DNA from 4 places in the Exiguobacterium sp. s128 genome. Region 1 is predicted to be linked to each of the others. Evidence: riboswitches for the same ligand, from Rfam matches in the RefSeq annotation. Region 1 holds a riboswitch; each other region holds the start of a gene.

The links. A riboswitch is a leader RNA that binds a small molecule or an ion and turns the genes downstream of it on or off. The one in region 1 is predicted to bind S-adenosylmethionine.
Positions count from the first base shown of each region.
Region 2: it holds a riboswitch for S-adenosylmethionine, as region 1 does, so the genes downstream of both, KNQ13_RS09905 (amino acid permease) here and KNQ13_RS05775 (methionine ABC transporter ATP-binding protein) in region 1, are expected to answer to the same signal.
Region 3: it holds a riboswitch for S-adenosylmethionine, as region 1 does, so the genes downstream of both, metK (methionine adenosyltransferase) here and KNQ13_RS05775 (methionine ABC transporter ATP-binding protein) in region 1, are expected to answer to the same signal.
Region 4: it holds a riboswitch for S-adenosylmethionine, as region 1 does, so the genes downstream of both, KNQ13_RS09825 (2,3-diketo-5-methylthiopentyl-1-phosphate enolase) here and KNQ13_RS05775 (methionine ABC transporter ATP-binding protein) in region 1, are expected to answer to the same signal.

Region 1 is NZ_JACSMT010000009.1:60,064-66,215, reverse strand. Features, by position in the region: gene pgmB (beta-phosphoglucomutase) at 1-335, shown strand, start outside; gene KNQ13_RS05780 (aminotransferase class I/II-fold pyridoxal phosphate-dependent enzyme) at 466-1,653, shown strand; SAM riboswitch class I at 1,716-1,819, shown strand; gene KNQ13_RS05775 (methionine ABC transporter ATP-binding protein) at 1,903-2,916, shown strand; gene KNQ13_RS05770 (methionine ABC transporter permease) at 2,906-3,571, shown strand; gene KNQ13_RS05765 (MetQ/NlpA family ABC transporter substrate-binding protein) at 3,605-4,420, shown strand; gene KNQ13_RS05760 (CAP domain-containing protein) at 4,763-5,647, opposite strand; gene KNQ13_RS05755 (hypothetical protein) at 6,003-6,152, shown strand, end outside.
Region 2 is NZ_JACSMT010000023.1:9,398-15,549, forward strand. Features, by position in the region: gene KNQ13_RS09900 (polysaccharide pyruvyl transferase family protein) at 1-889, shown strand, start outside; SAM riboswitch class I at 997-1,098, shown strand; gene KNQ13_RS09905 (amino acid permease) at 1,180-2,580, shown strand; gene mmuM (homocysteine S-methyltransferase) at 2,555-3,487, shown strand; gene KNQ13_RS09915 (MarR family winged helix-turn-helix transcriptional regulator) at 3,551-3,973, opposite strand; gene KNQ13_RS09920 (CBS domain-containing protein) at 4,158-4,613, shown strand; gene KNQ13_RS09925 (MFS transporter) at 4,629-5,867, shown strand; gene KNQ13_RS09930 (DUF1801 domain-containing protein) at 5,929-6,152, opposite strand, start outside.
Region 3 is NZ_JACSMT010000003.1:49,575-55,726, forward strand. Features, by position in the region: gene KNQ13_RS02120 (GNAT family N-acetyltransferase) at 1-200, opposite strand, end outside; gene metK (methionine adenosyltransferase) at 339-1,547, opposite strand; SAM riboswitch class I at 1,675-1,801, opposite strand; gene pckA (phosphoenolpyruvate carboxykinase (ATP)) at 2,034-3,602, shown strand; gene KNQ13_RS02135 (EAL and HDOD domain-containing protein) at 3,664-4,917, opposite strand; gene KNQ13_RS02140 (alpha/beta hydrolase family protein) at 5,085-5,828, opposite strand; gene ytkD (RNA deprotection pyrophosphohydrolase) at 5,800-6,152, opposite strand, start outside.
Region 4 is NZ_JACSMT010000022.1:34,185-40,336, reverse strand. Features, by position in the region: gene KNQ13_RS09845 (DUF58 domain-containing protein) at 1-177, opposite strand, end outside; gene KNQ13_RS09840 (AAA family ATPase) at 174-1,130, opposite strand; gene mtnA (S-methyl-5-thioribose-1-phosphate isomerase) at 1,597-2,646, opposite strand; gene mtnK (S-methyl-5-thioribose kinase) at 2,643-3,812, opposite strand; SAM riboswitch class I at 3,891-3,993, opposite strand; SAM riboswitch class I at 4,202-4,303, shown strand; gene KNQ13_RS09825 (2,3-diketo-5-methylthiopentyl-1-phosphate enolase) at 4,384-5,574, shown strand; gene KNQ13_RS09820 (2-hydroxy-3-keto-5-methylthiopentenyl-1-phosphate phosphatase) at 5,571-6,152, shown strand, end outside.

The DNA.
Region 1 (6,152 bases):
TCAAAATCGCAATGGCTTCCGCTTCTAAAAATGCACAGTTTGTCTCAGAACGACTTGAGGTCGATCACTATTTCGATCATATCGTCGATGCAGAGACAGTCGAAAAGTCTAAACCTCATCCAGAGGTATTTTTAAAGGCAGCAACAGCTATCGGCGTCGCTCCAACAGATTGCCTCGGAATTGAGGATGCCTCTGCTGGTGTTGAGGCTATCAAGAGCGCTGGAATGCGCGCAATCGCCATTGGTGACGCAGATATTTTAAGCGCAGCGGATCTTGTGCTGACCGATACATCGAAGCTTTCATTTTCCACCTTATCCGGCGTATTCTCAAAATAATTTTCACCGCAGGACTTTTGAGGGAACATCCCCTTTTAAAAGTCCTGTGTTTTTCTTTTTGAAAAAACCCTTTTCTTTTGACTGAAAATTCGCTATCCTTGACGACAATACCTAACAAGGAGGAAAACAGATGAAACATTTCGCCCCATCGATCGCGATTGATCGGCTGCCCACTCCGGTCTTTGCTGAACTCGCTCAGCGGATTGGTGCCGTCAAAGCAGCCGGCCACGATGTCATCACACTTGGTCAAGGAACCCCGGACCAAACGACACCTGTACATATTTTGGATGCCTTGAAGGAGGCGATTGACGACTCGACCAACCTACAGTATCCCCCATTTCGTGGCCATGATTTCCTGAAGCAGGCCGTAGCCGATTTTTATCAATCCGAGTTCGGTGTGACGATCGATCCTGCTTCTGAGGTCGCCATTGTGCTCGGCAGTAAAGCCGGCATCGTCGCCTTGCCGCAAACGATTGTCAATCCGGGTGAAGGTGTCATTGTTCCCGATCCCGGTTACCCCGACTACCTGTCCGGCGCGGCATTAGCAGGTGCTTATCCGATCACATTACCGCTCCTTGCGGAAAATGCTTTTTTACCTGACTACACGTTACTCGATACGACGGATGTCGAACGGGCGCGGATGTTGTTCCTCAACTACCCGAGCAATCCGACCGGTGCGACGGCGACGGCGGAAGCCTTTGAACAGACGGTCGCCTTCGCTGACGCGAACGACATTTGTGTCGTCCATGACTTGGCATACGGCGGCATTAGTTTTGATGGTCCGACCCGAAGTTTCCTCCAGACCGAAGGAGCGAAAGACGTCGGAATCGAACTCTTTTCGTTATCCAAACGCTTCAACATGTCCGGCTTCCGCATCGCCTTTGCGATCGGGAATCCATCCGTCATCTCAAGTATCGAAACGTACCAGGAACACTTATACGTCAGTGCCTTCACACCCATCCAGCACGCAGCGACCGTCGCCCTCTCCAGTGATCAGACGTGCGTCCGTGAGCTGAGTACACTGTATGAAGCCCGTCGCGATGCCTTGTTCGGTAAATTACAAAACATCGGATGGGACGGACCGATTCCTGGTGGTTCGTTCTTCGTCTGGTTGCCGGTCCCGTCCGGCTTTACGTCACAAAGCTTTACCGACCACTTGCTGGACGAGGCACATGTCGCCGTCACACCGGGACATTTCTTCGGTGAATATGGCGAAGGCTACGTCCGTATCAGCTTGATTGCCGACGCCGAACGATTGGTCGAAGCCGCCGAACGGATTGGTCAGCTCAATCTGTTTCAGCAAGCCGTTGCGGAATAATTCTGAAAAAACGTTTGACAGATGGGAATGATTTCCGTTAAAGTAAATCCCAACAGCATAACTACTTATCGAGAGCGACCGAGGGATTAGGCCCAACGACGTCCGGCAACCACCTTTAAGGAACGGTGCCACATCCTACAGAATGTTTCATTCTGAGAGATAAGTTACGAAATCTTACACTTCGTCGCTTTTTTCTGGTTGCTCTTAACTGGAAAAAGGCGATTTTTTTGTATAGGGAGGAAACAACAGATGATTGAATTCAAAGGCATCACCAAACGGTTCGTACGGGACCGGACACCGATTTTCGCCCTGCGTGACGTCAACTTAACGATTCAGCAAGGAGAAATCTTTGGCATCATCGGTGAATCCGGTGCCGGAAAAAGTACGTTACTCCGTTTAATCAACGGACTCGAAACACCGACACAAGGAACGGTCAAAGTATCGGGAATCAAACTATCCGACCTCTCAAAAGGCAGCCTAAGGGAGTTGCGCCTAAAGATCGGGATGATCTTTCAACATTTCCAATTGATTCAATCGCGGAATGTTTCCGACAACATTGGGTTCGCCTTAAAAGCAGCTGGCGTCAAAGGTAGTGAGTTTCCAAACCGGATCAAGGAACTCGTCGCTCTTGTCGGACTGGAAGGATTCGAAACGAATTTTCCGAGCCAACTCAGTGGTGGTCAAAAGCAACGTGTCGGGATTGCCCGAGCGCTTGCCAACAATCCGAGTGTCCTGTTATGTGACGAAGCGACCTCGGCACTGGATCCTGTCACGACCTTACAAATCCTCGACCTTCTCAAGGATTTGAATGAACGACTTGGCTTGACGATCATTTTGATCACACATGAAATCGAAGTCGTTAAACAGATTTGCCATCGTGTTGCCGTCATGGCGCACGGTGAAGTCGTCGAAGTTGCAAAGACCTACGACATATTTAGCCAACCGACACATGCCGTCACGAAACATTACGTCGATACGGCGCTTCAAATCGAGTTGCCGGAACGGATACTCCGAACGACACCCGGTAAAATCATCCGCCTGCAATTCACAGGTGAGAAGACCGGTGAAAGTACGTTATCGGAAGCGATCAAACAGTTTGATATCTCGGTCAGCATCCTTCACGGCAAGGTCGATTATATCCAGAACGTCGCCTTCGGGGTCTTGATCGTCAGCCTGACCGGTCCGACGCTTCATGTCAACCGGGCGCTCACTTGGCTTGAAGAACAACTCCACACACTTGAGGTGATTCAAGATGTGGCTTGATCGGATCCAAACGATGTTACCCGACTTACTCAAAGCGTTAGGCGAAACGGCCCTGATGGTCGGAATTTCACTTGGTTTCGCCCTCATCATCGGGATTCCACTGGGAATTTTTCTGTTCATCACCGATCGGGGACTGTTTTTCCAAAACATCTTCGTTCGAAGCATCATAGACTTTTTCGTCAATATCGTACGTTCGTTACCGTTCATTATCTTACTCGTCGCCTTGATTCCGCTGACGCAACTGTTACTCAATAATACGATCGGACCGACGGCCGCTTCTGTCAGCTTAAGTGTTGCTGCCATTCCGTTCCTCGCCCGACTCGTCGAGACCTCACTCCGTGAGATTCCACCGGGCTTAATCGAAGCTGCTGAGGCGTGTGGCGCAACACCGTTTCGTATCATCATCAGCGCCCTGTTACCGGAAGCCCTTCCCGGGATCATCCAAGCAGTGACGTTGACGACGATCAGCTTGATCGGCTTTTCTGCCATGGCTGGCATCGTCGGCGGCGGTGGTGTCGGTGACCTCGCCATCCGCTTCGGTTATTACCGGTACGATAACGTCGTCATGATTGTGACGATCATCGTGCTCGTCGTCATCGTCCAAAGCATTCAAGGACTCGGCAATCAACTGGCCCGTCGTGCCGACAAACGGTAACTAAAATAGAGAAATTTAAAGGAGATAATGAATATGAAAAAACGATATGCCTTTTTAGCAACAGGATTACTGGGAGCCGGGATTCTTGCCGGTTGCGGTGACAGCAGTGCGAAAGAAGAAACCAAATCCATCAAGATTGGTGCGACGAGCGGTCCTTACAGTGACATGGTCAAAGAAGCGATTCAGCCTGGTCTTGAAAAGAAAGGCTATAAAGTCGAAATCGTTGAATTCAGCGATTATATCCAGCCGAACATCGCGCTCGGCAGCGGCGACATCGACGCGAACTTGTTCCAACACTCGATCTATCTGAAGACGTTCGCGAAGGAAAAGAACCTCGATCTTAAAGGGCTGATCACTGTTCCGACGGCACCGATGGGCTTATACAGTAAATCCTATAAGTCGCTTGATGACGTCAAGACAGGCGCAGAAGTCGCAACACCAAACGATCCGACGAACCAGGCCCGGGCACTGAACCTGCTCGCTGAACAAGGTTGGATTGAACTGAAAGCCGATGTGGATCCATTGACGGTCTCTGAAAAAGATATCGTCAAGAATCCAAAGAAACTTGTCATCAAGCCACTCGAGGCTGCCCAATTACCGCGTGCCATTGAGAGTGTTGATATTTCTGCCGTTCCGGGCAACTTCGCGTTAGCAGCGAAATTTGATTTACTCGATGCGTTGGCACTCGAAAAAATGGATGAGCAGTATCGTAACCTGGTCGCCATCAAAACGTCCAATGCAGATAAACAACTGGCGAAAGAATTGACGGCTGTCGTCAAATCGGATGACTTTAATGCCGTCATTGAAAAGTCATTCAAAGGATTCAGTAAACCGGATTGGGCAAAATAATCTAAGTTTTCCGATCGATTCATGAATGCCTCATAAAAACCCTCTACATCTCTCCACGTCCTTTTTCAAGGATGGAAATGATGGAGAGGGTTTTTGAGTGAAGCAATTATAGTGAATCTGACGTCACGGCTTCCGCTCGACTTCTACGGGAAAAGGAAGCTTCGCTTCCGTCAGGAACAGGCGAGACCCGGTCATCGAACAGATGACCACGGCTTGCGTTCCGCCCGAGAAAAGCGAGTGGAAAAAGACGGGACAGCAAACAGGACAGTATTCTTCTCATCAAAAAAACCTCAATCCTGCTTTCGCAAAATTGAGGCTAAGAGTACTGCTTGGTTTTAAATTTCACTTCAACGGTGTCCGGAAATTAATCGTAAAGTACGGTGAGTTGTCACGGAAAGCCACACCGACATCCGCCTGCTTGAAATCATTGTTCATGATGTTGTCGCGGTGTCCTTTCGAGTTCATCAAACCCCAGTGTGCTGCAAAGACATTTGGATATCCCATCGACAGATTTTCTCCAGCTGTCGAGAAACGGATCCCTTTTGCTTTCATCCGATCAAACGGGTCGCGTCCTTGTGGATCCGTATGGGAGAAGAAATTATTTTTTGCCATGTTCTCACTGTGCGCACGCGTAACCGGCTTTAACGCCTGATAGGGTGCAAGTGTCCCGCGTTTATAATCAGCACGGTCCCAGTTCATCAGGCGCAACATCAATTTCTCATCCGTTGTCCGTAACGCACTCGAAGCCGTTCCATAGAAACCACTTTTTTTCGCTTCCACGTCTTTCGGGATGGCAAGTGTCGCTTTGACCTTATTGCCGTCGTGCTGATCAAAGAAGTACGTGACATACCGGTCCTTTTTTTCATAGACGGCAGCATGATCGAGGTTCAACAAATAATTTGTATTCCCCTTCCGGTACGATTTGACGGCTTTCCAGCCTTTTTTCGCAAGCGTCGCTTCCGTATCTTTATTCAGGACGGCTCCTTGCGTCGTCACACCGTTTTTCGAACGGTACTTCCCGTAATCTTTACCGTCTTTTGTCAGCGCCACAAACTCTTCAGACGCTGTTCGCCTCACTTCCCAGTCATAACCCGGGTATTCACTCGTATATCGATCAATCAGCGTTCCCCCGCTTTTCGGGTAGTCCGCCTCCGCCTGTTCCATGGGGGTGTTTTCGTAACTAAAGAAAGCGACTGCCGCTACTCCAAGCACTAACCACTTTTTCATGTGTCTGCCTCCTCATTTGTTCCATTACCCTAATTTTAAAAGAAACGAGTCCGTTCGAACAGCCTAAGCTATCGTTTCAAGTGAAATCACACGATTCCGTATTCCCCTTCACACTTTCGACACATTTCTGACTTTCTATGTAAAAGAGGTCTGACGTCTTTGTTCATCACATTCTCATACCATTATCATACATAAAATAAACTATTCTTTCCCTGTTGTTAAAATGTGTGAACATTCTTTTATTTTTATTCCCTTTAAATGTTGTTGCCGTTCCCGAAAACCCTCGCTATCATTAGAACTCGTAAGGAAAAAATAAGGAAATTCTATATAATATCTACTTCCAAAGGAGTATGCCATGATCCTACTTTATTTTATTTACGAATCGATTACGTTTTTGCCAATCCAGCAGTATTTGTTTTCCGGATGGATGATTTTAGTTTTACTGACCGTTTCGTTCAGTATCGCCAATGCCCATGAAGAAGTCCATATCAGTCAGCGGTTTGGT
Region 2 (6,152 bases), on a different contig from region 1:
TGATTTAAAAATCCGTGAGACGAACATCACAAAAGATTCGATGATCGGTGTCAACTCGTCACGTCTTGCACCACAAAACGTCCTCAACTTCATCACACGCGGAATGGAAGAGTACCCGAACCACTACTTCATCCCACAATGGATGAAAGAGTTACGTTTGACGTACACAGGAACACATCCGATTGCTGACTTATCTGTAACGAACTATCCGGTTAAAATGTCGGATCCGACTTACATGAACGACCGTGTCCGCTTCTTCTTGAACGCACAGACATGGATCGACTTCTTGAAAGAAGCTGACTTCAGCTTCGGAGCACGTCTTCACGGTAACATCACGGCAACACTTGCCGGAACACCAAGTATCCTGATTCCAAAAGATGCACGGATGCGCGAATTAACGGATTATCACCAATTGACACACATCTGGGCAAACGACATCACAGACAGCACACGCTTGTCAGATGTAATTGAGTCGGCTGACTTCCAAAGCCCGACACGTGTCCAAGCGCGTAACTTTGATAATTTCGTTGAATTCTTGAACACAAATGATTTAGAGCACATCTACAAAGAAACGAACTACCCAGAGAACGTTCCGTTTGATCGTGAAATGGCAAAAGCAGAGTTGCTTCCAGTCGTCAAACCGATCACAGGAATCAGTATTGAAGAAGCCGTTTCACGTTTTGAATCGTACTTCCCAGAAGAAGAACAAAAAATCGTCGCAGCTCAAAAACGCGATAAAGCAAAAATGGCTGAAAAAGATAAGAAAATCAAATCGCTTCAAGGCAAGTTGAACAGTCAGACAAAAGAAATCAAGCATCAACAAGGCACACTGAACCGGAAAGCGGTTCGGATGGCATTGAAGACAGCTGATTTGTTTGCGAAGAAATAAGCTACGGACGTCTTATACCATTTTGGTGTAAGGCGTTTTTTTGTGTAATGAATTCTGAATTGTTTTGACAATTCAAAACAGGGTTGGTACTGTTATGAAAAATTACATTCTTATCCAGAGAGGTGGAGGGACTGGCCCTTTGAAGCCTCAGCAACAGGTCGAAAGATACTGTGCTAATTCCTGCGGGTGTCGTACCCGATCGATAAGCTTCTTTTTATTGTCGACCGACGCACCCATGTATGTGGGTGCGTTTTTTTATTTTATGAGAAAAAGAGGAGTGTGGAGGAGTAATGAAAGAAGGAACATTTCGCCGGAAAATGGAATCCCGGCATATCGTCATGTTGTCACTCGGCGGCGTCATCGGGACCGGATTATTTTTAAGTACAGGTTACACGCTCGAGCAGGCAGGGCGGGTCGGAACGATTTTATCGTACTTGGTCGGAGCACTCGCCGTGTATCTAGTCATGCTCTGCTTAGGAGAACTGGCCGTACATATGCCGGAGACGGGTGCCTTTCACAGCTACGCGACGAAGTATCTTGGATCCGGAACAGGTTATACCGTCGCTTGGCTCTACTGGCTGACGTGGACGGTGGCGCTCGGTTCAGAATTTACGGCAGCCGGTTTATTGATGCAACGGTGGTTTCCGGATGTCCCGGTCTGGCTGTTCAGTGCCTTGTTCGTCGTCATGATTTTAGGCATCAATGTCTTGACGGTTCGTTTGTTCGCAGAAGTTGAATTTTGGTTTTCGGCTGTCAAAGTATTAACGATTTTAGTATTCATCGTCTTAGGGACAGCAGCGATTGTCGGATTTCTGCCACTCGCGGACGGATCGCAAGCGCCGCTTCTTGCCCCGTTGACGGATGGCGGATTATTCCCGAACGGAGCATTCGCCATCCTGATGACGATGCTCGCCGTCAACTTTGCCTATTCCGGAACAGAGTTGATCGGGATTGCAGCAGGTGAGGCCGTCGATCCGAAACGGACGGTTCCGCTGGCCATTCGAACAACGGTCTTCCGGCTTGTCTTATTTTTTGTCGGGACGATTATCGTTCTCGCGATTCTGTTACCCAACGATTCAAAAGGAGTGCTCGAAAGCCCATTCGTTGCCGTATTCGAACGGATTGGTCTGCCGTTTGCTGCAGATATCATGAATTTCGTCATCCTGACGGCGATTTTGTCAGCGGCGAACTCGGGTCTGTACGCCGCTTCACGGATGCTTTGGTCACTTTCCGATCAACGGATGATCACGCCGTTCTTTTCTAAATTAAATGCAAGCGGAGTCCCGACACGTGCCGTTCTCTTCAGTATGCTCGGAGGTCTACTCGCCTTATTGTCCAGTGTCTATGCACCGGGTTCCGTTTACATTGCGCTCGTTTCGATTTCCGGACTGGCAGTTGTCGTCGTCTGGATGAGCATCAGTGCTTCCCAGTTCATGTTTCGCAAGCGCTATCTGCAAGAGGGACATGATGTAAACGATTTGGTTTACCGGACACCTTGGTATCCATTTGTCCCGATTCTGTCATTTTTAATGTGTTTGGCTTCACTGATCGGGATCGCCTTTGATCCGACACAACGGGTCGCTCTGTATTTCGGGGTGCCGTTTATCGCCGTCTGCTACATCGTGCATCATCTAACGAAAACCTCATGGAAACGGAGTGAAGAAGATGTCAAAGAACAACAATCCAGTTGAACAACTGTTAAAGGAAAAGCCGTATCTTTTATTGGACGGCGCATTGGCGACGGAACTCGAGCGCCACGGGAGCAATCTCGAGGACCCGCTGTGGTCGGCTCGGGTATTGCTTGAGGAACCGGAGCAGATTCACCGCGTCCATACGGATTATTTTAAAATTGGGGCAGATTGCGCCATCACGTCCAGTTATCAAGCGAGTGTCGCCGGTTTTAGCAGCCGGGGAATCAAAGAAGACGAAGCGATTGAACTGATGAAACAAACGGTTTATCTGGCGCAACAGGCGCGTGCGGAAACCGGACAGGCGGCAAGTCACGCCCTGATTGCGGGATCGGTCGGTCCTTACGGTGCGTATCTGTCAGACGGTTCCGAGTATGTCGGTCATTACGGAGTCGACGATGCACAACTGGAAGCATTCCACCGTCCGCGGCTTGAAGCGTTGATTGCAGCAGGGGCAGACGTGTTGGCGTTTGAGACGATTCCGTCCTTACAGGAAGCAAAAGTACTGTTTCGACTGCTCGAAGAATTTCCGGAACGATCGGCGTGGCTTGCCTTTTCTCTGCGTGACGCAACACACATCAGTGAAGGAACACCGTTAAGTGAATGTATCGAGTCCTTAGGGGAGCATCCGCAACTGGCGGCAATCGGCGCCAACTGTTTTCCGGCGTCGATCGCGACCGACTTCATCACGACATTAAAACAACTGACGGATGTGCCGATCATCGTCTATCCGAATTCTGGGGAACAGTATGATCCGGTCAGCAAGACCTGGTCCGGTGAAGCAGTCTGTACCGCGTTTGAAGACGTTGCCCCCGAATGGTATGCCGCAGGTGCCCGGTTGATCGGCGGCTGTTGTCGGACGACGCCGGAGCAAATCGAACGGATTCAACAGAAGGTGACAATCGGTTAACAGGCGACAATAAAAAACAGAGGGCGGATGGAAATCCGTCCTCTGTTTCATATTCTAAGGAGTTCACCGTTCCCGTAATGCTTGGTTGAACTTCTTCAGCAATCGCCCAAATGACTCGGCATCTTCATCCGGCCAGTCTGTCAGCAACCGTTCGATACTCGTCAGACGGGCCGTCCGGTAAATTTCGAGCTCCTGTTGACCGTAATGGGTGATGTTGTAAAAGAAGGCCCGGCCGTCTGTCGGGTCTTTTATTTTTTCGACTAATTTTTTCTGATCGAGCGCAGCAGCTTGCCGGCTGACGGTCGACACATCGAGTTGTAATTCGCGTGCCAGTGTCTTGACACCGACCTGACCGGAATCGGACAACTGGCGCAAGAGTAAGTAGGAAGCGCGATCCAAGTTACGGTTATCGGCCGTCGCTGTCGTCAAACGACGAATTAAAATCGCCAGTTGGAGCTCGATCGTTTCCAGGGATTGATTGGACATGTTGTCACCTCTTATTTGCATTCATTGCCCTCATCATTACGCACACACTGTCCTCTGTCAATCAAAGGCAGGCTTCTTGACAGGGTTATAGTTGTATTATACAATCATAAATGTCATTTAATTGTATCGTGCAACTTATTAATAAGAACTCATCCATTACAGCATGTTACGAAGGAGAATTCCGATGAAAGCTTATCAATCGATGAAAGAGACGGTCATTACCGTCAACGAACAAGATACAATCCGGACGGTTGTTGAACGTTTTATCACGTCTGGAATCAGTGGGGTCCCGGTCGTCAACGACCAGCAGGAAGTTGTCGGCTATATCAGCGATGGGGATATCATGCGAGTAATCGGCAAACATAAAGATATCATCGTCGATACGTTTTTGTACGTCGACGTCATCAAAGGCGATGACAAAAACTACGAAGAACGGGTCCGTCACATCTTGACGCGTCCCGTCATGGACATGGCGCGCCGGAAAGTCGTCACAGCCAACGTTGAGACCGAGATGGAAGAAATTGCGGCTACACTTGGCGCAAAACGAATCAAAAAATTACCGATTCTAAAAGACGGAAAGCTCGTCGGAATCATCAGTCGCGGTGACGTCATCCGTCACTCCTTTAAACAGTTTATTTAAGAAAGAAGGATTTATATGGCTTTTGCTGAAAAAACAACGACACTTGCGCCTGAGACAGTCTTAGAGGAAAGCAAACATGGTTTACTGCATCAACCGATTGCTGTATGGGCAGTATTTTTTGCCAGTATCACGGCTTTCATGGGAATGGGACTCGTTAATCCGGTCTTACCGACGATTGCCGAAAATCTAGAAGCCTCTAAAAGTGAAGTGACACTCTTATTTACGAGCTATAATGCCGTCATGGCGTTTGCGATGTTGATTACCGGTGCGATTTCGTCTCGGATCGGTCAAAAGGGAACACTGATGCTTGGGATTGCCGTCATTGCGGTTGTCGCCGGTTTTGCATCACAAGCAGATAGTATCTGGACACTCGTCGCCTTGCGTGGCGGTTGGGGGCTCGGAAACGCCTTGTTCGTCGCGACGGCACTTGCTGCCATCGTATCCCTCTCATCCGGCGGAACGGCGAAAGCCATCATCTTATATGAAGCGGCAGTCGGTCTTGGTATTTCGATTGGGCCCTTGCTTGGTGGAACACTTGGTTCGATCACCTGGCGTGCCCCGTTCATGGGTGTCGCGACGATCATGGTCATCGCGTTCCTCGTTTTGTTATTCTTGATGCCAAAACCAGTCGCAACGGCGACACCAGCGAAAAAGATTTCGTTGATTGCCCCATTCCAGGCGATGAAGCACCGTTCGCTGTTGACACTTGGGATCGTCGCAGCCTTGTATAACGTCGGATTCTTCACGATCATGGCGTATGCACCATTTGTCATGAAGTTGCCGGCGCAAGGACTCGGCTTCGTCTTCCTCGGTTGGGGAATGTTGCTCGCCTTGACGTCTGTTCTGACCGCACCGAAATTAAAACAATGGCTCGGCACGATCAAAGCAATGGTGCTGATGCTTCTCTTGTTCGCCGTCCTGTTACTGTTAATGGGAATCTTTACAGAAACACCGGCTGTCGTCATCGTTTGTGTCATTCTTGCGGGAGCCGTGCTCGGGAACAATAACACCTTGATTACGACGGCAGTCATGGATGCAGCACCGGTCGAACGTTCGACGGCGTCAGCGGCATACAGTTTCTTACGTTTTCTCGGGGCAGCCATCGCGCCATTCATGGCCGGTAAATTGGCTGAGATCTATAACGCCAACCTCCCGTTTTATGTCGGGAGTGCATTCGTTCTTCTGTCTGTCGTCATCATCGGGGTCAATCTCAAACATATTCGTCATATCGACACAGCAGACAGTGGACATTGATTTAAGCAGCAAGCGTCCCTTCTTTCGCAGTCAGCGGAAGAGGGGACGTTTTTTAGTGCCCTCAGGATTTTGGATACGTCTTTTCGAGGAAAGCGACCGAATGGACAATCAGTTCCCTTAAGACAAGCAGATCGATATCTGCTAGTTTATTGATAGAGATGCAACTTTTTCCACTCTTGTGTTTGCCGAGACGTACCAAGAATTGCTCCCGCTCCGGACCTGTTGCGAAATACAGACTGATGTTCGCTTTGCGGGGCGAGAATCCGACAAGAAATGAATCTCCTT
Region 3 (6,152 bases), on a different contig from region 1:
AGACCTACATTAAAATATTCTCCGCGCGCTTCTTCTGCTGTCCGGATTGCCCGAACTACTTCTTCTTGTGGGTAGGCTTCCTGAACGAAATGGGCTTTCGAGCGCTCAGAATAGATTTCCTCGTACGTATCCATCCAAGACGTGAGCGCAATATCATGAATGCGTGCTGCATCAGCAGGAACTGCTTCGCGTATCTCCATACCGAAATCCCCCTTTTCCTTTTACAGACTCATGTTCTTTTACCCTTTTCTAGAAATTTCAGTCGTTTCCCTGCAAAGTTCCGGAGAAACAAAAAAAGTTCAGAAACAACCTGTGAAAGGTTATTTCTGAACAAAGGATTAGACGAAACGTTTTGCCTGTTCTTCAAGAGTAGCAGCTTTATCTGTCTGCTCCCATGGCAATTCGATGTCTGTACGACCGAAGTGGCCATAAGCTGCTGTCTGACGGTAAATCGGACGACGGAGATCAAGCATCTTGATGATCCCTGCAGGACGGAGATCAAAGTTTTCTGCGATTAATTCGACGAGTTGCGCTTCAGGAAGTTTTCCTGTTCCGAATGTGTCAACCGCGATTGACACCGGATGCGCCACACCGATTGCGTAAGCAAGCTGAACTTCTGCTTTGTCTGCAAGACCAGATGCAACCAAGTTTTTCGCAACATAACGTGCTGCATAGGCAGCTGAACGGTCGACTTTCGTTGGATCTTTACCAGAGAAAGCACCACCACCGTGGCGTGCGTAACCGCCATACGTATCAACGATGATTTTACGACCTGTCAAACCTGCATCGCCTTGTGGTCCGCCAATGACGAAACGACCAGTTGGGTTGATGAAGAATTTCGTGTCTTCATCGATGTACTCCGTCGGAATGACTGGAGCGATGACATGTTCTTTCAGATCTGCTTGGATTTGCTCAAGCGTCACTTCTTCCGCATGTTGTGTTGAGATGACGATTGTATCGACGCGAACAGGTTCATTGTTCTCGTTGTATTCAACCGTGACTTGCGTTTTACCATCCGGGCGGAGGTAATCGAGTTGTCCTGTCTTACGAACTTCTGCAAGACGACGAGCGAGACGGTGTGCAAGTGAGATCGGAAGTGGCATCAGTTCAGGTGTTTCTTTCGTTGCGTAACCGAACATCAGACCTTGGTCTCCTGCTCCGATCGCATCGATTTCTTCATCTGACATGTTTCCTTCGCGTGCTTCAAGCGCTTGGTCTACACCAAGAGCGATGTCTGCCGATTGCTCATCGATTGAAGTCAATACAGCACATGTGTCTGCATCGAATCCGTACTTCGCACGTGTATAGCCGATTTCACGAATCGTTTCGCGTACGACTTTCGGGATATCCACGTAAGTCGTTGTCGTAATTTCTCCTGCCACAAGGACAAGTCCTGTCGTGACAGACGTTTCTGCAGCAACACGTGCATTAGGATCTGCCGCAAGAATCGCATCTAAGATTGAATCCGAAATCTGGTCACAGATTTTATCCGGGTGACCTTCAGTTACTGACTCCGACGTAAATAGCCGGCGATTAAGGTTTGTCATGTTTGACCCTCCCAAAAAAGAATTTGACGGTGTACTCATTTCCCCTAGTTGAGTGGGACGGTAAAATGAAAAAAACCTTTCCATGTCCAAAAATGGTCAGGGAAAGGTTGTGCGTTCTTCCTTTACCCTCTTATCGTTCGAAGTGTTTACTTCGCTTCAGGAGAGCACCTTTTCCTACATTAATGATGAAATTAACATAAGACGGTTGCCGGGTTTCTTCGGGCCTTGTTCCCTCCACCTGCTCAGAATAAGAGTATCCGTTACGAATTACATGATATAAACTTGTGTCCACTCTGTCAAGCAACGTTTTAATTTTTTGTCGAAAATTTTCGGAAGAGGTGTTAAACTGTTAATGCTGAAAGCGTTTCCAGATAAATAGAAATCAGCGCAGGAAAATGATTGCCCTATCATTAGTATGTCATATATAATAAATGTGTCATACTAATGATGGAGCCAAAACCAACGTAGGGGAAAGGTGGGGTCAGGATGCCGATGACGGTCCTGAATATCGAAGAACTACTCATGAAGGAGCATGTGTTCAAACAACTATCCGTTGCCGAACTAGTCGAACATGCGATTCGAAACAAAGAAGGAGTTCTTGCAGAGAATGGTGCTTTATCTGTAGAAACGGGGAAATTTACAGGTCGTTCGCCAAAAGACAAGTTCATCGTCCGCGATCAGTCATGCGAGACACACATCGATTGGGGCCATGTTAACCAACCGATGGAGTCGGACAAATTCGAGCAACTGTTACAAAAAGTTCTTCGTCATATGAATGAAACAGATCAGCTCTACTACACAGAGGCTGCTGCTGGTGCCGATACGCATTTCACCCTTCCAGTACGCGTCGTGACAGAATATGCTTGGCATAATCTGTTCGCAAAACAACTGTTCTTACGGGAATATCCTACGGTTGCGGCCTTTGAACCCTTTACGGTCGTCTATGCACCACACTTCAAAGCTGATCCAGCAGTCGATGGTACGAACTCAGAGACGTTCATCGCGATGTCGTTCGAACACCGGATCGTCTTGATCGGTGGTACCGAGTACGCAGGAGAAATCAAAAAATCGATTTTCTCAGTCATGAATTATCTGTTACCGCAACAAGATGTCTTATCGATGCACTGTTCAGCAAACGTCGGATACGAAGGTGACGTCGCTCTGTTCTTCGGACTATCCGGGACTGGTAAGACCACCCTGTCGGCAGACGACAATCGTCAATTGATCGGTGACGATGAACACGGTTGGTCGCATGATGGTGTGTTCAATATCGAAGGCGGCTGTTATGCCAAAACCGTTAATCTCTCGCGCGAAAAGGAACCACAAATCTTTGATGCGATCCGATTTGGTACGGTGCTTGAAAATGTCGTTCTTGATGCACAACGGACGCCAGACTATGATGATACGTCATTGACGGAAAATACACGTGCTGCCTATCCGATTACTTCAATCGATAATATCGCCATCCCGTCACGCGCTGGCCATCCGAAAACGATTGTGTTCTTGACGGCTGATGCGTATGGTGTCTTACCACCAATCAGCAAGTTGACGAAGGAACAGGCGATGTATCATTTCTTATCGGGTTACACGTCTAAACTCGCCGGGACAGAACGTGGTGTCACTGAACCAGAAGCGACATTCTCGACGTGCTTCGGTTCTCCGTTCTTACCATTGATTCCGGAAAAATATGCGACGATGCTGGGTGAACTGATTGATCGTCATGGTGTCACGGTTTATCTTGTCAACACAGGTTGGACCGGTGGTGCTTATGGTACCGGTAGTCGGATGAAGCTTGCGTATACACGGACGATGGTCAACGCCGCGGTCAACGGTCTACTCGTCGACATCCCGACAGAAGAACATTCAATCTTCGGACTGCACATGCCAGTCGAAGTACCTGGTGTGCCGACTAATCTGCTGAATCCCGTCAAAGTGTGGGCAGATACAGCCGCTTACGAGCAACAAGCGACGGCACTTGCTCATAAGTTCGCCGAAAACTTCAACCGATTCGAAAGTGCGACCGATGCTATCAAATCGGCTGGACCTCGTATTTAATGTTTCGTCTATAGCAAAAAGGTTGAGCCTCTGTTTGGAGTGCTCAACCTTTTTTTGCCGTTTAGACAATCAAATCTGTTTCATCTTGCAGATGTTGTTCCTTTTGAGCCAACCAAACCTGACTTTCCTTCAGTAACTCATAAGCACGTTGCTTCGAGATCCCAAACCGGTTGCTGAGCAACTCAAAATTTTCGAATTCACCACGATCCGCGCTGATTGCCAGTAAGAGACAGTCCCGAAACGGATGATCGTCTCCTTGCAAGACCGTTTTTAAGGTCAGTTCAATCGGTAATTGATCGATGATTTCATCGATATCGACTGACAGCAAGGCATCGATGTGCGAAAGTAGTCCGATCATGTAAGCACTTTCTGCTTTCAATGTCTTCGTTTCGCTCGCAAACAATTCGCATAACTTCGCACAATGTAACGAAGAACGTAATAATTCATCCGACCATTTATAAGGACTCGCGAGTTTCATCTCACGTAAGACGATCAGTGAAATCCAACTTTTCAACTGCGAAAAACCAAGTAACGAAATGGCTTGTCGGACAGAACTAACCGTATTCCGCAACCCGATTCCCGGTGAATTGATGAGTTGCAAGACTTGAACACTAACGTACGGATTTCTTTCGATTTCATCGACGACCTCGTCGTAATGGTCATCTGTATCCAACCATTTCAGCATCTTCAGCAAAACAGGGACTTGAGGCGGAACCGCTTTCCCTTTCATCAGCATCGGTTTCGCATAAAAATATCCTTGAAACCAGTCATAACCCATTTCAAGGCTCCGTGTATGGTCTTCATGCGTTTCGACGCGCTCCGCCAAAAAGCGCATATGTGGATAATTACGTTTTAAGATATGTAAAATCGCACTTTGTTCCCGTGGATTAATCGCTTCGATGTCAATTTTGATGAGATCAATTAAATCAAACAGTTCAGCACCATGATGACGTAACAAGTCCGTCACGAAATCATCGAGTGCCAGCATGAAACCTGCTTCTTTCCACTTCTTGAGCGTCAGCAACATGACATCATCAATCTGAACGGTCTCCAATACTTCAATCACAAATCGTGTTGGATCCAGATGATCAATCAACTCGGACTGCAATAAGTCCCCCGTGAAGTTGATGAATAGTCGTTTCCCTTCCGCCACACGATCTACTCCGAGATGAATCAGTGTATTCGTCAACACATCCATCGTCGCAAGATCCCCATCAAACACAGCAGGTGCTTCAACGGAACGATAAAGTAATTCAAAAGCATCAATCGAACCATACCGGTCAACGATCGGTTGTCGCGCGAGTAAGATTTCCATCTCATGTTCCCCTTCTAAATCCGTTAATCAAGCTTATTTTATATGTTCTAGTATATCAAATATTGATTTCTCTTAAAAAATCAGTTTTTCAAAAGATATCAATGTTCCTTACATTTTTAGTAAAAATCACCTCAAGACAAGTCGTTGAGGTGATTTCTACATTCCGTTCATTCTGACAGCATCCAATCGATGACTTGACCGGTCACAGCAATTTTTTGATGAATTGGGAATTGATGGGCATATTGATAGACTTTTAAGTGGGTTTGTCCTGGATAACGGGCTGCATAATTCGTTGCATGCCGCAGACGAACATTTTCATCGTACAGTCCGTGAATCAACAAGACGTCTCCTTGCGGTGGAAAATAAAGCGGCGAACGGACTTGGTAGGCTTGCTTCTGTTGATCCGGCATCCCACCTGTAAACCGCCTTAACATCTTTTGCATCGTCCGCTGTTCCTCATACGTCCAGACCAGATTCGTCACACCCGCCCAGGAGACAGTCCGAGCGACAGGTCGATAGTGGGCCAGTAACAGTGCCATCTGCCCTCCCCTTGAAAAACCGAAGACGGACGTCCGCTCTACCCGTTCATTCAGCCAATCAAATGCGGCAACCGCATCCAGGATGTCGTGATGACCAAAATCTTCTTTCCCCGTCCCACCTAAATTTCCTCGGTAAAAAGGAGCCATGACCAGGTATCCCGCTTGGGCGAACTGCATCAGACGTGTCGGGCGGACCATCCCGATATTTCGTGTCCCACCACGTAAGTACAACAACCCTTGACCGTTCGCATGAACGGGAAGGACGACGTAAGCACCGACCCGTTCGCCGTCAGACGTTTCATAAAACATCCGAAACGTCCGGAACGGCCCTTGTCGCGGCAGTTCAAACCAATCGGCGTTCGGCGAGTACACGAAGAGTCTCCGGAAGGACACGGTCCTTCATCATGAAGCTGTATTGACGGTTCGTATCCAGACGAGGTGGGATCTCGTCCAACAGGTAGGCTCCGTCTGTCTCATCGACAGCCAGATGCGGGACAAGCGACTCGATTTCAGCAAAATAAATGTTTTTGATGATCGTGTCCCCTCGCCCTTCGACCCGGTATTGTCCAATGTATTGCAGACGTTCAATCCGTCCACCGGTTTCTTCCATCACTTCTCGATACGCCGCTTGCTCGGCCGTCTCTCCTGGTTCGACTTTTCCACCTGGAAACTCGTACCCCCGTTGTTTGTGATGTG
Region 4 (6,152 bases), on a different contig from region 1:
CGCAATCGCTTGTGTGACCGGCCAGATTAAAAATAACGTCCAATAGATCGTCAATCCTCCCATGACATACACTAACAAGGAAGCGACATTCCCACCGTCAATTCGGGCATAGACCCAGAGGGAGAGGACTGTGAACAGCAAGACGGCGTAACGCCAACCGATTTGCCATCGTGTCATAAAGACTCCACGTCTTGTTGAATCGGTACGGCGACTTCTTTTTTCACTTGTTCCAGGATACGCTCGGCTGTCTGCCCGTGATACCGGGCATCCGCTGTTAAGATCAGACGGTGTGAAAGGACGGGAGTCAATAATTCTTTGACATCATCCGGTAAGACGAATGATCGTCCTTCCATGTACGCCCACGCTTGCGCTACTTTCATCAAGGCAATCGATGAACGAGGACTTGCTCCAAGATACAGAGATCCGTGAGTTCGTGTCGCTTGTACGAGATGGACGATATATTTTTTAACGGGCTGGGAGACATGGACGTCCTTGACGGCTTCTTTCATCCGTAACAATTCATCCCGCGTGATGACAGACTGCAGTGTATCGATTGGTTCATCCCGTTCAAAGCGTGTCAGCAATTTCATCTCTTGTTGGAAGTCGGGATATCCCATCTTGACCTTGATCAAAAAGCGATCGAGTTGCGCTTCCGGAAGTGGATACGTGCCTTCGTGTTCAATCGGATTTTGGGTCGCCATGACAAAAAAGGGATTCGGTAACGTGTGAATTTCTCCATCTACCGTTACATTGGCTTCCGCCATCCCTTCGAGTAAGGCCGATTGCGTTTTCGGTGACGTCCGGTTGATTTCATCCGCCAGGACAATGTTTCCCATCAAAGGACCCGGTCGGTATTCGAACTGGCTCGTCTTTTGGTTATACATGGAAACTCCCGTCAAATCAGACGGCAGCAGGTCGGGTGTGAACTGAACACGTTTAAATGTCAAACCAATTGAACGGCTAAATGCACGGACGAGCATCGTTTTCCCGACACCTGGTACGTCTTCGAGCAAGACGTGCCCTCCGGCAAGTAACGCTGCTAAAGATTGTGTAATCACACCTTCTTTACCGATGATTACTTTTTCTACGTTGTCGATGATCGCTTGAATCTCCTTTGTATAGGTTCGCATTGTCTGGCCCCTTGCTATTTAGTAGTTGAATTTTCTGACTTCTTATATCATCTCATATCCATGTCTGCTTTTAAAGGCATAGGGGTAGCTGAATACGCACAAAAGGGGGGTCGCTGTTCGCGACTCCCCCTTCCTGCTTTCAGGAACGATCACATATCGTAAACCGTTCTTGCGCCGTGCAATTTGCACGTAAAACACGAATCACTTCGTGTCGATTGTCATGTTGCATCCGTCAAGTCCGGTGATCCTCTTCTTTTCGAAGCGACATGCGATCGTTCCCTATACATTGATAATCATTCATGTGCATCACCATCCTTTCATATACTGAATATTACCGATTCTATTCTAAGTTAAACCTGTTTTTTTGATTATTTTTTTCGGAACTGGTGATACGTGTTGCAAACATCCGGCAATGACGTAAGTTAACACGCGATTCGACATCAATTAACACGAATCCCTGTTTGTTTTAAATCGTGTTTAATCCAAGCGTTTGTTCGATCGTTTCCACGGATGGTTGTTCGATGACCCCAAGTTCTGTGATGATTGCCGTGATCAATTCGTGTGGTGTCACGTCAAAAGCAGGATTGAAGACCGGTACACCTGCAGGCGCCGTCACTTGTCCGGCAAACTGCGTCACTTCCGTCGTTGCCCGCTCTTCGATTTCTATTTCGTCTCCCGACAAGCTCGTAAAATCAAAGGTCGACAGCGGTGCGGCGACATAAAACGGAATCCCGAAAGCACGGGCCAGTAACGCCAGTTGGAACGTGCCGATTTTGTTCGCCGTATCGCCGTTTCGCGTAATACGGTCAGCACCGACGATGATGGCAGTGATGTTCTTTTCTTTGATCGTATGGGCGACCATGTTGTCGGTAATTAATGTCACGTCAATCCCTGCTCGTTGCAGTTCCCATGTCGTCAAACGTGCCCCTTGCAGTAACGGACGGGTTTCCGACGCATAAACGGCGAGCGGAATCCCCTGTTCTTTCGCTAGATAAAACGGAGCAAGTGCCGTCCCGTAAGCCGCTGTCGCAATCGATCCGGCATTACAAATCGTCAGAATCCGGTCACCGGACTGGAACAATTCTAGCGCATGAATACCGATTTGCCGGGAGGTCTTGGCATCCGCCTCATAAAGCGCCAGTGCTTTTTGTTCCAGACGTTTCGGCAGTTCCGCAAGCGTCGTTGCCGAAACAATGAGTTGATTCAGTTCGTCAAGGACGTTTCGCAAATTGACGGCGGTCGGCCGGGTGGACAGTAATTGTGCCGACACCGTCAACAGTTCCTGTTTCACCTCGTCAAGCGGTCCTGTCGTCCGACGGAACGCTTCTTGGACCAGGATAAAACCACCAAATAAACTGATTGCCGGTGCCCCACGGACACGAAGTTGTTTAATGGCGTCAATCGCTTGCGCCAAGTCCTGGATCACTTCATACCGTTCTTCTTGCGGCAGACGGGTTTGGTCCAAAATCGTCACCGTCCCATTTTCATAGATGATGCTCTGAACGAATTGACTCATCGGCTGAGTTCCTCCGTTACGTCAAAGTTCCGCAGATCCGTAAACGTCTTGCATTCCGTCCGGCGTTTGATCAACGCAGCACCGAGGCGTAACGCATGGCGTTTCCGTTCGAGACGAACGGTCGGATCGGCAATCTGTTCCAAGTCCGCGACCAGTGCCAGTCCAATCGTCCGGCGGATCAATTCACATCCGGCAAATCCAAGCGCATCCTGTAAAATCGTACTGAGAACATCCTCGACGAGACCGTCCGCTGAACGGAACGGTTCCACCGCTTCCCGCTCCCACAACGCCTTGAACGTCGACGCAAACGTCAGCCAAAACGTATCGATGTCCTTGATCCGTTCCTCGCGCAACTGGTCATAGTTCGGATAAGCGGCAAAAAACAGATGCGCGATGAACTGACCAACATCAAACCCAAACGGTCCGTAAAACGCGAACTCGGGATCGATGACTTTCGTTTCATCGGCTGAAGCAAAAATACTTCCGGTATGTAAGTCGCCATGCAGCAAGGCATCACCTTTCGTGATGAAAAGTGCTTCGAGCTTCGCGACTTCCCGTTTCAGCTCCGCGTCGTTCCAGACCCGGTCGACTTCCGCTTCCAGTCCTGCTTCAATCGCATTCGTTTCCGCGTCATAAAACGGATCCGTGAAGATCAGTTTCTCCGTGATGTCGCACAGATCCGGATTGTAGTACTGACGGGCGATCTGTTTTTTCGCGACCGGGCCGAGGGCAAAATCCGACGTATAAAAGAGCGTCCGTGCCAAATACGAACCGATGTGTTCCGCGAGCAACGGATACTTCTCTCCCTCAAGCAATCCAGCCCGGACGATTGTCAGATGAGACAAGTCTTCCATCACCGTAAAGGCTTCTTCTTTGCTGGCATGATAAACACGCGGGACGAACGGAATCGCGACTTTCGCGAATTCTTTTAACGCTGACTGTTCGATCCATGCCCGCTCGAGCGACAGCGGCCAGCTTTCACCGACGACCTTCGCATACGGTAACGCTTGTTTTAAAATCAGGTGCTGGTCCCCCGCATGAATCCGAAAGACCAGGTTTAAATTGCCGTCCCCGATTTCTTCTGCCGTCACCGGTTCATTGCCGATCAGACCGAGTGTCCGAACCCGTTCGATGGCGTCCTGTACTGTAAATGCTTGATATCCCATTATGATTTCCCCCTTGATGATCACACGAAAAAACGCCCCTTTTCGTCAAAGAAAAGAGGCGCAGTAGAATACTCCGTCCTCTTATCTCTCAGACGAATGTCTGTTGGATGTAGCACCGTGCCGGATGGTCGGTTGCTGCGGCGTCTTCGGGCCAATTCCCTCTGCCAACTCACGATAAGAGTCATATGTAGTTGTCGTGTGATTTGATGTTGATTTGAATACTACGTGCGTTGCTGGTAGTCTGTCAATTCCAATTTTTAGTGAAACGGATTCAAAAACGGAATCGTCTATAGAAGAAGTATTTTCAAAAAAATAAATTTTCAAAAAATAGTTTGACAAGTCCGTCATCTCATGTAAAAATTGCAATTATATTTCACAATTTCATCCAATTCTTATCAAGAGCAGACGGAGGGACGAGCCCTACGATGTCGCAGCAACCGACCATTTGGCACGGTGCTAATTCTTGCAGCTAACACGCTGACAGATAAGAGTCCACGCGCAATTCTTCATGGTCTCTTGTCATTGACGAGGGACCATTTTTGTATTTTTTAACAAGGGAGAGACGACGATCATGGCGTACATTACCGCAACGTACCAACTCGGCGTGACCGATCAGTTACCAAAACGGGCAGAGCAAATCGCCCTCGGTCTGACGGTCGGCTCATGGACCGATTTGAATCATTTGGAACAACAACAGCTTGAATCCTTTAAAGGACAAGTCGTCCATACGGAAGAACACGACGGAAAAGGGTATGTCACAATCCGTTATCCGGAACACAACGTCTCACGAGACTTTTCGGCGATTTTGACGACCGTCTTCGGCAAGCTGTCGCTCGACGGTCAAATCAAACTGACGGATCTTCAGCTTCCCGCTACGTTCACACCGGATTTTCCCGGTGCTAAATTCGGCATCGAGGGCGTCCGTCAATTGATCCAAGTCCATGACCGCCCTCTGTTGATGAGCATATTTAAAGGCGTCATCGGACGGGACCTCGTTTTTTTACGGGAACAACTTGAAGCCCAGCTTGCCGGTGGGATTGATCTCGTCAAAGATGATGAAATCTTATACGACAATCCGTTGACACCGGCACTCGACCGGGCACGGATTGGACGAGAAGTTCTCCATGCACATTATGAACAGACCGGTAAACGGGCTCTTTATGCGATTACGTTGAGCGGTCCGGTCTTCCGCTTGAAAGAGCAGGCAAAACGTTTGATTGAAGCAGGTGCGACGGCCTTCCTGCTCAACACGTTTACATACGGACTCGATGTCCTGCGCGAGTTAGCTGCTGATCCGGACATTTCCGTTCCAATCTTTAATCACCCGGCCTTAAGCGGTGCCTTGATCGCAAGTCCTGATTACGGGATTTCCGCTCCCGTGTTACTCGGGACGTTACCGCGACTCGCTGGTGCCGACTTGACACTGTTCCCGTCGCCGTACGGGAACGTCGCCCTCGCCAAAGACTTGGCCCGCGGGATTGCGGTCGAAGCGACCCGAATCGGTAATACAAAAACGATTCTCCCGGTCCCGTCCGCCGGAATCCATCCCGGTCTCGTCGCCCAACTCGTTCATGATTTCGGCATCGATTCCGTCATCAATGCCGGAGGCGGCGTTCACGGTCATCCGCAAGGTGCCGCTGCCGGTGTCCTTGCATTCCGTCAGGCGCTCGACGCCGCACTGACCGGAGAATCGTTGACAAGTGCCGCAACGCGGCAGGAAGAATTACGGGTCGCCCTTGACGCTTGGGGGATCACGAAATGACGATCCGGATTTTATGTGACTTCGACGGCACGGTGACGGAACACGACAACATCATCGCGTTGATGAAAGAATTTGCTCCACCGGCAGCTTTTGAGCCGTTGAAAAAAGGTGTGCTCGACCGGTCCCTTTCGATCCAGTCCGGCGTCGGACAGATGTTTCGGCTGCTTCCGTCAGACCGGAAACAAGACTATGTTGATTTTTTGGAACAGCGGGCTGTCATTCGTCCCGGCTTTAAGACCTTACTCGCCTTTGCCAAATCGAACAGGATCGACTTTGCGATCGTCAGCGGCGGAATCGACTTTTTTGTCCAACCCATTCTTAAAGGATTACTGACAGATGAAGCGATTTATTGCAACGGCAGTGACTTTAGCGAAGAGACGATTCGGATTGAATGGCCACACGCTTGCGATGCGGCATGCAACAATCAATGCGGGTGTTGTAAAACGTCGATTGCCCGAAAGCTCAAGCAGGACGGTGACACGATCATCGCCATCGGTGACTCCGTGACGGATTTCGAACTGGCGAAACAAGCTGACCACGTCTATGCCCGGGACTATCTGATTACACTGTGTGAACAA